Linked DNA regions of Paraburkholderia fungorum. The main gene of each other region encodes a partner of the protein of the gene in region 2 in a complex. Links are inferred from orthologs where the notes say so. Each region holds a gene or a part of one and is shown on either strand. Other genes may lie near its edges. The genes, in order: BLS41_RS06210 and BLS41_RS08835.

Region 1 (7,642 bases), 590 kb from region 2 along the record:
TGCTCGACGCGTTCGCCGCGCAGATCGCGCTGGCGCTGGAACGCGTGCATTACGTCGATATCGCGCGCGACGCGCTCGTCAATATGGAATCGGAGCGGCTGCGCAACTCGCTGCTGTCCGCGATCTCGCACGATCTGCGCACGCCGTTGACGACCATCGTCGGTTTTTCGTCGATGCTGGCGCAATCGCGCGAGGCTCATCCCGGCGCGCAACCCGGCGACGACCTGGTCGAAGCGATTCACGAAGAAGCTTTACGGATGACGGGCATCGTCACGAATCTGCTCGATATGGCGCGGCTGCAGGCAGGCAGTCTGCAACTGAATCAGCAGTGGACGCTGCTCGAGGAAACCGTCGGCGCCGCATTGCGCGCGTGCAGGCGCGTGCTGGCGGGTCATCCGGTGCAGGTGAAGCTGCCCGCCGATCTGCCGCTGCTGCATCTCGACGCGGTGCTGATGGAGCGGCTCTTTTCGAACCTGTTCGAAAACGCCGCCAAATACACCGCGCCGGCTTCGCCGTTGACGATCGGTGCGCAACGGCTGGACGCGGACGGCCGCGCGCTGGTCCGCGTGACGGTCGACGATAACGGCCCAGGTTTGCCCGCTGGCATGGAAGCACGCGTGTTCGAGAAATTTACGCGCGGCGAGAAGGAATCGGCGAAGCCGGGCATCGGTCTCGGCCTTGCGATCTGCCGCGCGATCGTCGAAGCGCACGGCGGTACAATCGGCGCGCTCAACCGGATCGCCGCGGATGGCCGCGTGGAAGGCGCGCGCTTCTGGTTCACGCTGCCGGTCGACACGCCGCCCGATGCACCAGAGCCGCTGGAAGACGAAGCGATTGAACCGCTGGTTCATGCTGAACTGGGCGCCGTGATGCGCACCGATGCCGATGTCGCGCAACCTGCGGCTTCCAGCCACACCTCACCCCACAACCCGCTTTCCAAGCCTACCCATGAGTGACCCGAGCATCACGGTCGTCCTGATCGAAGACGAAAAGCAGATTCGCCGCTTCGTGCGCACGGCGCTGGAAGGCGAGGGCATCGTCGTGCACGACGCCGAAACCGGCAAGCAGGGTCTCGTCGAAGCCGCGACGCGCAAGCCCGACCTGGTTATCGTCGATCTCGGCCTGCCTGACACCGACGGCCTCGACGTGATCCGCGAATTGCGGGGCTGGAGCGAGTTGCCGGTGATCGTGCTGTCGGCGCGGACCCAGGAAAGCGAAAAAGTCGCCGCACTCGATGCCGGTGCGGACGACTATCTGACCAAACCGTTTGGCGTCTCCGAGTTGCTGGCGCGAATCCGCGCGCATATGCGCCGGCGCAACCAGGGCGGCGCGAACGAATCGCCGCAGGTGCATTTCGGCGCGGTCACGGTCGACCTCGCTTTGAGGCAAGTGACGCGCGACGGCGCGGCGATCCATCTGACGCCGATCGAATACCGGCTGCTTGCGACGCTCGTGCGTCATGCGGGCCGCGTGCTGACGCACCGACAGTTGTTGCGCGACGTGTGGGGGCCGTCGCATGTCGAGAGTTCTCACTATCTGCGCATTTACATGGCGCATCTGCGCGGCAAGCTGGAGCGCGATCCGGCGCAACCGGAGCATATCGTCACGGAGACGGGAGTCGGTTACCGGCTGGTGGGCGCGGCTTAATGGCGTTTAACGGCGCTTCAACACCGATTTAACCGCTGCGATATAGCGGATTCCCGCGCCAATTCAGCACACATTTCATTTTGATATAATTACGTTTCGTAAGGACGACCTTACGCATCTGTCACAAACGGGGACGGCCCCATTTTCATTCTGGAGCGGTCTCATGTCCTGGTTTCTGCTGCTGATTGCCGGTTTGCTCGAAGTCGCGTGGGCGGCCGGCCTCAAAACTTCCGAAGGTTTCACCCGCTTGTGGCCGTCCGTGTTCACGGTCGTGACCGCGCTCTGCAGCTTCGCGCTGCTCGCCGTCGCGATGCGCCAGTTGCCGCTCGGCACGGCCTACGCCGTGTGGACGGGGATCGGCGCGGTCGGCGCGTTCATCTTCGGTATCGTGATGATGGGCGAGGCGTTGACGGTCGCGCGGGTCGCTAGCGCGGCGCTGATCGTGATCGGTCTGATCGGATTGAAGCTGTCGTCGGGACACTAGGTTTTAGTATTTGCCTGATCAGGCAAATCGATTAATCCCAGGAAAATACAACTGGCATGCCAATCGGTATGTCGGTTGTATGCCGATTTAACCGCGCTACTTGAAGCCACCAATTAATTACTCGCTGCGGCCGGTGAATTAACGTGGCTATAATGAGATGGAATACATCTGACGTTGCCCGCGGCCACTTTGGCGCGGCCGGCTTGGCGCGGGTCTGACGACTTCGACGCGGGCTTTATCCGACCCGCCCGTCGAAGCGCCCGGCACGCACAGCGCGCCTGGAGGCGGCCATGCTTGAATCACTTTCGCTCGCTGCGGGTCTCTCATGGGGCAGCGGCCTGCGCCTCTATCTGACGGTCCTGCTGGCCGGCGTGTTCGAACGCCTCGGCCTCATCCATCTTCCCGATACGCTGTCCGCGCTGTCGTCGCCGTGGGTGATCGGCGTGGCGGCGGTGCTGACCGTCACCGAATTTCTCGCCGATAAAATTCCCGCGTTCGATTCGTTATGGGATGCGGTTCATACGTTCATTCGCATTCCGGCGGGCGCGGTGCTGGCCGCCGGTGCGCTCGGTCACGCCGATCCGGCTCTGCTGACGGTTGCCGCGCTCGCGGGCGGTACGCTGGCGGGCACCGCGCATCTGGCGAAAGCGGGCACGCGCGCGCTGATCAATCTGTCGCCGGAACCGGTGTCGAATGTCGTGACATCGACCGCTGAAGACGGTCTCGTGGTTGGCGGCATGCTGCTGGCGCTGTTCGTGCCGCTGATCTTTCTGGTTTTGATGGTGGGCTTCCTGATGCTGGCCGGCTGGGCGTTGCCCCGGCTCTGGCGCGGCGTGCAGGGCGGTTTTCGCGGCATGGCGACCCATATGGTGTCGCGTTTTGCCAGGAGCAGGCACGATTGAGCGATACGGTACGGGGTTCCACGGCGCGCGCTAACGCGGGGTCGAAAGCGGCGCGTCGTTTTGGCGGCATGGATCTGTTGCGCCAGGCTATCCGCATGACGGCGCGCGACTGGCGCGCGGGCGAGTTGACGATGCTGCTGCTGGCGCTGGTGCTGGCCGTCGCGGCTTTGTCGAGTGTCGGCTTTCTGGCCGACCGCTTGCATCAGGGGCTGGAGCGCGACGCGCGGCGCATGATCGGCGCCGATTTCATCGTCCGGGGGGATCATCCTGTCGATCCCGTGTTCGCCGGACAAGCCAAAGCGCTGGGCCTGAACACGGCCAGTACGGCGATCTTTCCCAGCATGATCAACTCGACCGGCGCGCAGCCGGTGTCGCGGCTGGCCGCGGTGAAGGCGGTGTCGGACGGCTATCCGCTGCGCGGCGCACTGCGGATTACGTCCGCGCCCGGTTCGGCGGATCATCCCGCGCAATCGATTCCGTCGCCCGGCACCGTGTGGGTCGACCAGGCGTTGCTCGACGCGTTGAAACTGCATGTCGGCGATCCGGTGAAGGTCGGCAATCGCAGCTTCACGATCGGCGCGGTGATTACGCGCGAACTCGATCGCGGCTTTTCGTTTGTCAACTTTTCGCCGCGTCTGATGCTGCGCGCCGACGAAGTCCAGTCGACCGGGCTGATCACGTTCGGCAGCCGCGTGACTTACCGGCTGCTGGTGGCGGGCACGGATGAATCAGTGGCGCGTTTCGCGCAGTTCGCGCACGACAAGGTGGACGGCGGCAAGATGCGCGGCGTCGCGCTCGAATCGTTGCAGGACGGCCAGCCGCAAGTGCGTCAGACGCTCGATCGCGCGAGTCATTTCCTCACGCTCGTGTCGTTGCTGACCGCGCTGCTGGCGGCGGTCGCGATCGCGATGGCCGCGCATCGGTATATGCGCCGTCATCTCGACGGATGTGCGGCGATGCGCTGTCTCGGCGTCAGCCAGGCGGCGCTGCGCTCGCTGTTCACGCTGGAATTCGTCGGGCTCGGTTTGATCGGCGGCGCGCTGGGTGTGGCGCTCGGTTTCCTCGGCCATCTCGCGTTGCTGACCTGGCTTGGTTCGCTGATCGACGTCGCGCTGCCTTACCCGACTGCATGGCCCGCGCTCGAAGGCATCGCCGCCGGCCTCGTGCTGCTGCTCGGCTTCGCTTTGCCGCCGCTGTTGCCGCTCACGCGTGTGCCGCCGGTGCGCGTGCTGCGTCGTGAGTGGGGCGAAGCGGGGCGCACCGCATGGGCCGCGTACGCGCTCGGCATCGTGCTGTTCGCTGCGCTGCTGGTCGTCGCGGCGGGTGAGTTGAAGCTCGGCGGAATCGTCGCGGGCGGCTTTGCGGGCGGGCTGCTGGTGTTCGCGTGCGTCGCGCGGCTGGCGCTGTGGGGCGCGGCGCGTTTCGTGCGCAGCGAGCGCGTGAATGCGGGAATCGGCTGGCGTTACGCGCTGGCGTCGCTCGAACGGCGCAGCAGTGCCAGCGCGTTGCAGATCACCGCGCTCGGCATCGGCCTGATGTGTCTGCTGCTGATCGCGATGACGCGCGACGACCTGGTCGCGGGCTGGCGCAAATCGACGCCGCCCGATGCGCCGAATGAATTCATCATCGACATTCAGCCGGATCAGCGTGACGCGGTTACGCATTTTCTCGACGCGCACGGCGTGCCCGGCACGGTGCTCGCGCCGATGGTGCGCGGGCGTTTGACAGCGATCAACGGCAAGCCGGTCAATCCCGATTCGTTCAAGGGCGACGACGCGAAGCGTCTGGTGGACCGCGAATTCAATCTGTCGTACACGACGGAATTGCCCGACGACAACCGGATCGCGGGCGGAACCTGGTACGGCGATACAAGCACGCCGCAGATTTCGATCGAGCAGGGGCTCGCGAAGCTGATCAACGTGAAGCCCGGCGACACGCTGCGCTTCGACGTGACCGGCATGCAGATCGACGCGCCCGTGACGAGTGTGCGCAAGCTCGACTGGGGCTCGTTCAGGGTCAACTTTTTCGTGCTGATGCCGCCCGCCGCGTTGAAGGATTTTCCGGCGACGTTCATCACGAGTTTTCATCTGCCGCCGGAAAAGCAGTCGACCATCGACGGCCTGATCGCCGCTTATCCGAATCTCACGGCCATCGACACCGGTCCTATCCTCGCGCAGATTCAGCGCGTGTTGCAGCAGGTGATCGGCGCGGTGCAGTTCCTGTTCGCGTTCACGCTCGCGGCGGGCGTGCTGGTGCTGTACGCGGCGCTGGCCGGCACGCGCGATGAGCGTATGCGAGAATCCGCGCTGCTGCGGGCGTTGGGCGCGTCGCACCGGCAGATCCGGGCGGTGCAGATTGCCGAGTTCGTCGCGGTCGGCGCGCTGGCCGGTTTGATGGCGGCGGTCGGTGCGCAGATTATCGGCTGGGTGCTGGCGACGCGCGTGTTCGAGTTTTATCTGAGCTTCGATCCGTGGATGCTGCCGGTTGGGATTGCGGCCGGCGTCGCGTGCGCGGGTGTCGGCGGGTGGATGAGCTTGCGGCATGTGCTGGCGCGGCCCGCGTTGCAGTCGTTGCGGGATGCGTGATACGTGACGGGTTTGACGGGATGCGCGAAGGCTGCTGGTCAGCTCGCATGACGCGGTTGCGTAGATTTTCTTTCTGGTTGTTTTTAGGTTGACGAGCAGGTTATGAGCGATTTGAACGACGAAGTGACCACGGCAAAGCCGACGGCCTTCGATCTGGTGGGCGGCGAGGCGCGCGTGCGCGAACTGGTCGACCGTTTTTACGACCTGATGGATCTGGAAGCGGATTTCGCCGGAATTCGCGCGTTGCATCCTGAATCGCTCGACGGTTCGCGCGACAAATTCTTCTGGTTTCTGTGCGGCTGGATGGGTGGGCCGGATCACTACATCAGCCGGTTTGGTCATCCGCGATTGCGCGCGCGGCATATGCCGTTTCCGATTGCTTCGAGCGAGCGCGATCAGTGGCTCAGGTGCATGGCGTGGGCGATGGAAGACATCGGTCTCGACGAGTCGCTGCGAGAACGTCTGCTGGCCTCGTTCTTCGAAACCGCCGACTGGATGCGCAATCGCAATGGCTGAACCGGAGCCGGAGTCGGGCGATGCGTGTCATGGGATGTCGGCGGATTATGCCGCGCTCGCCCCGGACGCCCGCGCGGTTCTGGATTGCTGGTTCGGCGAGCCGGGTTCGCCGGGCTTCGGCGAAGAGCGCAAGCTCTGGTTTTCGCGCAATAACGCGTTCGATGCGATGTTGCGGGAGCGCTTTGGTGCGCTGATCGACGTGGCGAACGAGGTGGAAAGCGTCCCGACGAAAGCCTCGACGCTCGACCACTGGCAAGCCACACCACTCGGTGCATTGGCGCTGATCATCGTGCTGGATCAATTCTCGCGAAACTGTCACCGCAATACGCCGCGCGCGTTCGCAGCCGATCACCGTGCATTGCAGGTCGCGCAACGGCTGATCGCGAGCGGCGGCGACCGGTTATTGCCCAGCGCGCACCATCGTGCGTTTGCTTATCTGCCGTTCGAACACGACGAAACGTTGGGCAGCCAGCACGAATCGCTGCGATTGTTCAGGCAGCTGGAAGCGGAGCCGGGCGGCAAATCGTACTACCGGTTCGCCGAGCGGCACGCGGCGGTCATCGAACGCTTTGGACGTTTTCCACATCGGAATGCAGTGCTTGGGCGGGTATCGACCGATGAAGAGATCGCTTTTTTGCGCAAGCCCGGATCGTCGTTCTAGCGTTGCCCGCATGATCCGTTAAAACGGATCGATTCTCTGCGTTCCGATTAATCGTTGCCCGTGTCCGTCGTGCTGTCCGGCGTACGCACGAACACCCGCAATAGCTCGTCAGTGTCGCCAGGACGCGCGCCGGACCAGAAAAGACGCCACTCGCCTGCCGGTGCCTTTGTCGTGCCACGGTGGCTTTCCACGATCAGCCAGGTACAGGCGGTACTGCGAGTATCCGCAGTCGGCTGATGCTCGATGCCGGTGTAGTAGTAAAGCATCGGCGCTTCGGATTCGCCCAGGCCGGAACTGGCCATACAGTCGCCGTCGTTCCATTCAATATCGGTTTTCGCGGCCAATTCCCTGAACACCGAGCGATAGCTCTTCGCATAATCAAGCCAGGGCAACAGCAGCGTGCTGACCAGCCCCCACGCCAGCATCGCGCCTGCGCACCAGCTCAACGCGCCGCGCCATTTGCCCGCGAATCTGAAAACCGGCAGGAGCCACAGCCAGCCGAACGTCATCAGCAACGCGGCGGCGAGCAGGCCGGGTCTGACCGGCGACACCCAATCCAGCGGCAACCAGCGGCCGAGCAGATGCAGCGGCGCATGCGTATTCGCCGGACTGCTGACGATCGACCAGATGATCCACGCGAGCGCGGCCACGCTGCCGAAGAACACACGGCTCGTCATGTCCCAGGTCGTGTGCAGACGCTGTGGCAGTCGCTCGATACCTTCCGTGGCCAGCAGCGCAAGCGGCGCGATAAACGGCAGGATGTAGAGTTCGCGCACTGTCGCCGAGCTTTGCAGCACGGCGAAACCGATGCCCGCGAAGATCGCCGGCAACGCCACGCGCGGATCGC
Region 2 (4,682 bases):
ACATGAATCGTGAAGCTGGGTGCTTAGCTCAGTTGGTAGAGCGGCGCCCTTACAAGGCGTAGGTCGGGAGTTCGAGCCTCTCAGCACCCACCAGTTTCAGATTCGGTTCGAGTGTTTCAGCGCAGTGACGCAGTATAAGGAGTGGTAGTTCAGTCGGTTAGAATACCGGCCTGTCACGCCGGGGGTCGCGGGTTCGAGTCCCGTCCACTCCGCCAGCATCCATGAAAGGCGAACTCCGGTTCGCCTTTTTTTTTGCCCGCTGTTGTAAGATCGGGCGTTCTGTTTTTGGCACTCCACGCATGCTCGATTTTTTCCGTAATCACAAACGCCTGATGATGTTCATGCTCATCCTCGTCATTGTGCCGGGGTTGGGTTTTGTGGGTATTCAAGGGTTCCGCGGCTTTTTCGACGAGAGCGCAAACGTCGCAAGCGTCAACGGTCACAAGATCACTCGCGCAGAGTACGACGACGCCATGCGTCAGCAACTCGACCGTGCTCGTCAAATGCTTGGCGCGCAGTTCGACATGAAGTCGTTCGATACGCCGGATCGTCGCCGCGACATGCTCGACGGTTTGATCGAACAGCGCGTGCTGGCCGATGAAACGCAGCGTCTGCATCTGACTGCATCCGACGACGCCGTGCGTCGCGTTCTGCTCAACGATCCGGTTATCTCGTCGCTGAAGAATCCCGACGGCTCGATCGACCTCGACCGCTACAAGCAATTGCTTGCGATGCAGGGCATGACGCCCGACCAGTACGACGAGCGCGTGCGCTATAGCATTGCCACGCAGCAACTGCCGGCAAGCATTCAAGGCAGTGCTTTCACGTCGAAAACCCTCGCACAGCAACTGACCGCACTGGCAGAACAGCAGCGTGAAGTGCAGGGCATCGCGTTCCATCCGCGTGACTATGCGGCGAAAGTCCAGCCGACCGACGCGCAATTGCAGGCGTATTACGACGCGCACAAGAGCGACTTCGCCACGCCCGCCACGGCTACGATTCAGTACCTCGTGATGTCGCCGGCAACGTTGAGCGCGGCAACGCAGCCGAGCGACGCCGATCTGAAGAAGTACTACGACGACAACATCACGCACTTCCGCACGGACGGCGAGGTGCGTGCAAGCCACATTCTGATTTCGGCGCCGAAAGACGCGAGCCCGGCTGACAAAGCCAAGGCGAAGCAGAAGGCCGAAGAGTTGCTCGCGCAGATCAAGGCGCACCCGGATCAGTTTGCGCAGATCGCTCAGCAGAATTCGCAGGATCCGGGTTCGGCATCGAAGGGCGGTGACCTCGGTTACTTCGGTCGCGGCATGATCGCGGGCGGTCAGGCATTCGACGACGCTGTGTTCGCGCTGAAGAAAGACGAAGTCAGCGGCATCGTGCAAACCGATTTCGGTTTCCACATCGTCAAGGTGACGGATGTGAAGCCTGCCGTCACGAAGCCGTTCGACGAAGTGAAAGATCAGATCGCGAAAGATCTGAAGACGCAACTGGCCAGCAAGGCATTCACCGACGATTCGGAAGGCTTCACGTCGATCGTCTACGAAAAGGCGAAGAGCCTGCAACCGGCCGCCGACAAGTACAAGCTCCAGTTGCAAACCGCGACGGTCACGCCGCAGCCGGATCCGAAGCTGCCGCCTGACAGCCCGTTGAACAATGCGAAGTTCCTCGCGGCCGTGTTTGCCAATGACGCGGTGCAGGCTCGCAATAACACGCAAGCTATCGACGTTGGCGGCAACGCGCTGATCGCTGCACGCGTGACCGACTACAAGGCTGCGGCCGTGCCGGCGCTCGACGCGATCAAAGATGCCGTGCGTCAGAAGGTCGTTGCGGTTCAATCGGACGAGGCAGCGCATAAGGACGGTATCGCGAAGCTGGCCGAGTTTGAAAAGTCGAAGGCAACGACCGGTTTTTCGTCTCCGCTGAAGGTTTCGCGCAATGACGCGCAGGGCGTGCCGCCTGCCGCATTGAGTGCAATCTACAAAGCCGATGCGCAAAAATTGCCGGCTTACGTGGGTGTGGACCTCGGTGCTGATGGTTACGCGATCTATCGGGTGAACTCGGTGGTCGCGGGTGCGCCGATCGACCCGCAGCGTCTGACTGCTGCGCAGCAACAGATCGCACAAGTTGCCTCGCAGTCGGAAGTCGAAGCCTATGTGCAGGCGCTGCGCGAGCGTTCGAAAGTGAAGTTCTACGGCTCGCTCGACAGCAGCAGCAATAACGCGCAAGGCAACGACGACTAACTGTCGTCAGCGCTTTCAGGCCGCGTGCGGAACACAGTACGCAGGCAAAAAAGCCCCGCATTTGCGGGGCTTTTTCATTTGACGATCGCGGTGCGACCGGCAAATGGTTTGCTGCTACGCAACGAGCGTTGCGTCAGACATTAAAGCTTAAAGGCAGCCGCTGATCGCGCCAGCCGCTTCACCGCCAGCGCCGCCGCCTGCGCGGAAACCGACCCACGTGCCCGGGCCGCTGTAGGACGGACGCACCACAGCTGCAGCGCCGTTAGGCGGTTGCTGACCCGGCACATACACGTCCATGGCCTGGTCGTTGGCCAGGGTATTTTGCGTGACAACCTGCTGTTGCGAACCGTCGGCCCATTTCTGCGCGATGCAGGTGGCCACGGCCTTCGGCGGTTGCTGGCTTTGTCCGACGGATTGAACGCCAGCAGGCGGTTGAGCGGCGCAGGCAGAAATTGCCACGGTCAAAGCGATTAACGGTAGGTATTTCACGTTATCTCCTCGGAAGTCGCTCTAGCGAAACGAGCGGGGTGACACGGGATAGGAAAGTGTCAGAACAAACTTGCCGATCCGCGTTCCCAAAGTTCTGGAAACAAGTTGTTAGCAGCTTTTCAGTGCGACGAACTTGTACGAAGGAGTGGCTTTACTGCAGGCCACACGTTGTTGAGTAGCACTGGCTGTGCCTGCTGGGTCGGGTGCATCTGATCGGCCTGGAACATGTCCGGTTTGTCGGCGATGCCGGCGAGCAGGAACGGCACTAACGGCACGCGCAATTCCTTCGACAGATCGCCATACAGGCCGTGGAACTTTTGCGTGTAGTCGGGGCCGTAATTGGGCGGGACGTACATGCCCACCAGCACGACCTTTGCATGTCCCTGTTGAGCCTGCTCGATGATCGTGCGCAGGTTGTCTTCGGTGGTGGAAAGCGGCACGCCTCGCAATGCGTCGTTGGCGCCGAGTTCGACGATCACGATGCTCGGCTTCAGGCGTTGCATGAGCGCCGGCAAGCGGGCCCGTCCGCCGCTGGTGGTGTCGCCGCTGATGCTGGCATTGGCGACGCTATAATCGATTCGCTCGTCGGACAGACGCTGGCGCATCAGCGCAACCCAGCCAGTGTCGCGAGGCAGGCCGTATTCGGCGGAGATGCTGTCGCCGAGTACGACGATCACCGGCCGGGCAGGTTCGGGCGCATTGGCGGCCTGGGCCGCGAAGGGCATCGAAAAAAGGGCGGCGGCCATCACGGTCGAGCCGAATGCTGTAGACAGCGCTGCGGCGCGCGGGGCTATGGCGAGCACTTTCAACCTACGCTTCACCATGCTAAACAAAACTGATCCAGTCATTGAAGTGCGGGGTTTGTGCAAGAAGGTTAAGGATGCAGCGGGCGAACTGACGATTCTCGACGATATCGATCTTGCTATCGATGCCGGCAGCAGTGTGGCAATCGTCGGTGCATCCGGGTCGGGCAAGTCTACGCTGCTTGGCTTGCTCGCGGGATTGGACAGCGCGAGTTCGGGCTCGGTTCGGTTGCTGGGCCGGGAACTCGGCGAACTCGACGAAGACGGGCGGGCTGCGTTGCGCAGCGGATCGGTCGGCTTCGTGTTCCAGTCGTTCCAACTGATGCCGCACCTGACCGCGCTCGAGAACGTCACGTTGCCGCTCGAGTTGCAAGGCGGCGTCGGCACGCGCGAGGCGGCGCAACGGGCGCGTGGTCTGCTGGAGCAGGTCGGCCTTGGGCAGCGTACCGGGCACTATCCGAAGTTGCTGTCCGGTGGCGAACAGCAGCGTGTGGCGTTGGCGCGGGCCTTCGTCACGCATCCGGCTATCCTGTTCGCCGACGAACCCACCGGCAGTCTCGATGCCGCGACCGGTCACGCTGTGATCGATCTGATGTTCGAGATGAATCGCGCGAACGGCGCCACGCTGATTCTCGTTACGCATGACATCGAACTGGCGCGTCGTTGCGACAAGACGGTGACGATCGAAGCGGGGCGGCTGGCCTGATCCAGCGCTATCGACAAAAGTCGTTGCTATAAAAAAAGCGGGCCACGAAGGCCCGCTTTTTCATTTCCGCTATTCATTCCTGCTAGAAGCAGCGGGATTCAACCCGAAGCATCGCTCATTTCTTCAACGCGGCCCGCGCGCGCGCGATCAGCGCCGAGGTCGACGAGTCATGCTTCTTCTCGTCCACGCTTGCGGCGGTCAGATCGGCCTCCACCACCTTGCCGAGAATCTTGCCGAGTTCGACGCCCCATTGATCGAACGGGTTGATGTTCCACACCGACGCCTGCACCAGCACCTTGTGTTCGTACAACGCGATCAACGCGCCGAGCGAACGCGCAGTGAGCGCATCGAGTATCAGCGTGGCGGTCGGCCGGTTGCCCGGGAAGGTCAGATGCGGCGCGAGTTCCGGCTTGTCCGGGCCCGCCACTTTCTTCGCTTCTT

What was found.
Region 1: the proteins of BLS41_RS08835 (region 2) and BLS41_RS06210 are in contact, whole or in part, in a cryo-EM structure (PDB 9GE8), measured with the Escherichia coli proteins. The link is inferred for Paraburkholderia fungorum from one-to-one orthologs.

The regions. Positions count from the first base shown.
Region 1 is NZ_FNKP01000001.1:1,403,852-1,411,493, forward strand. The notes cover bases 2,630-5,823. They hold BLS41_RS06210 (ABC transporter permease), read left to right. Parts: upstream 2,630-3,029; coding sequence 3,030-5,618; downstream 5,619-5,823. Other genes in these bases: BLS41_RS06205 (DUF4126 domain-containing protein), read left to right, coding at 2,630-3,033; BLS41_RS06215 (group II truncated hemoglobin), read left to right, coding at 5,721-5,823. Outside these bases: BLS41_RS06190 (DUF4118 domain-containing protein), read left to right, coding at 1-956; two-component system response regulator KdpE, read left to right, coding at 949-1,647; quaternary ammonium compound efflux SMR transporter SugE, read left to right, coding at 1,811-2,131; more of BLS41_RS06205, read left to right, coding at 2,422-2,629; more of BLS41_RS06215, read left to right, coding at 5,824-6,134; BLS41_RS06220 (DUF924 family protein), read left to right, coding at 6,127-6,795; BLS41_RS06225 (ArnT family glycosyltransferase), read right to left, coding at 6,843-7,642.
Region 2 is NZ_FNKP01000001.1:1,993,529-1,998,210, forward strand. Bases 1,705-4,682 are described here. They hold BLS41_RS08835 (arylesterase), read right to left. Parts: upstream 3,557-4,682; coding sequence 2,852-3,556; downstream 1,705-2,851. Other genes in these bases: BLS41_RS08825 (SurA N-terminal domain-containing protein), read left to right, coding at 1,705-2,243; BLS41_RS08830 (hypothetical protein), read right to left, coding at 2,391-2,732; BLS41_RS08840 (ABC transporter ATP-binding protein), read left to right, coding at 3,555-4,241; pgi (glucose-6-phosphate isomerase), read right to left, coding at 4,357-4,682. In the rest of the region: more of BLS41_RS08825, read left to right, coding at 300-1,704. UniProt on the Escherichia coli protein: TesA is a multifunctional esterase that can act as a thioesterase, lysophospholipase and protease.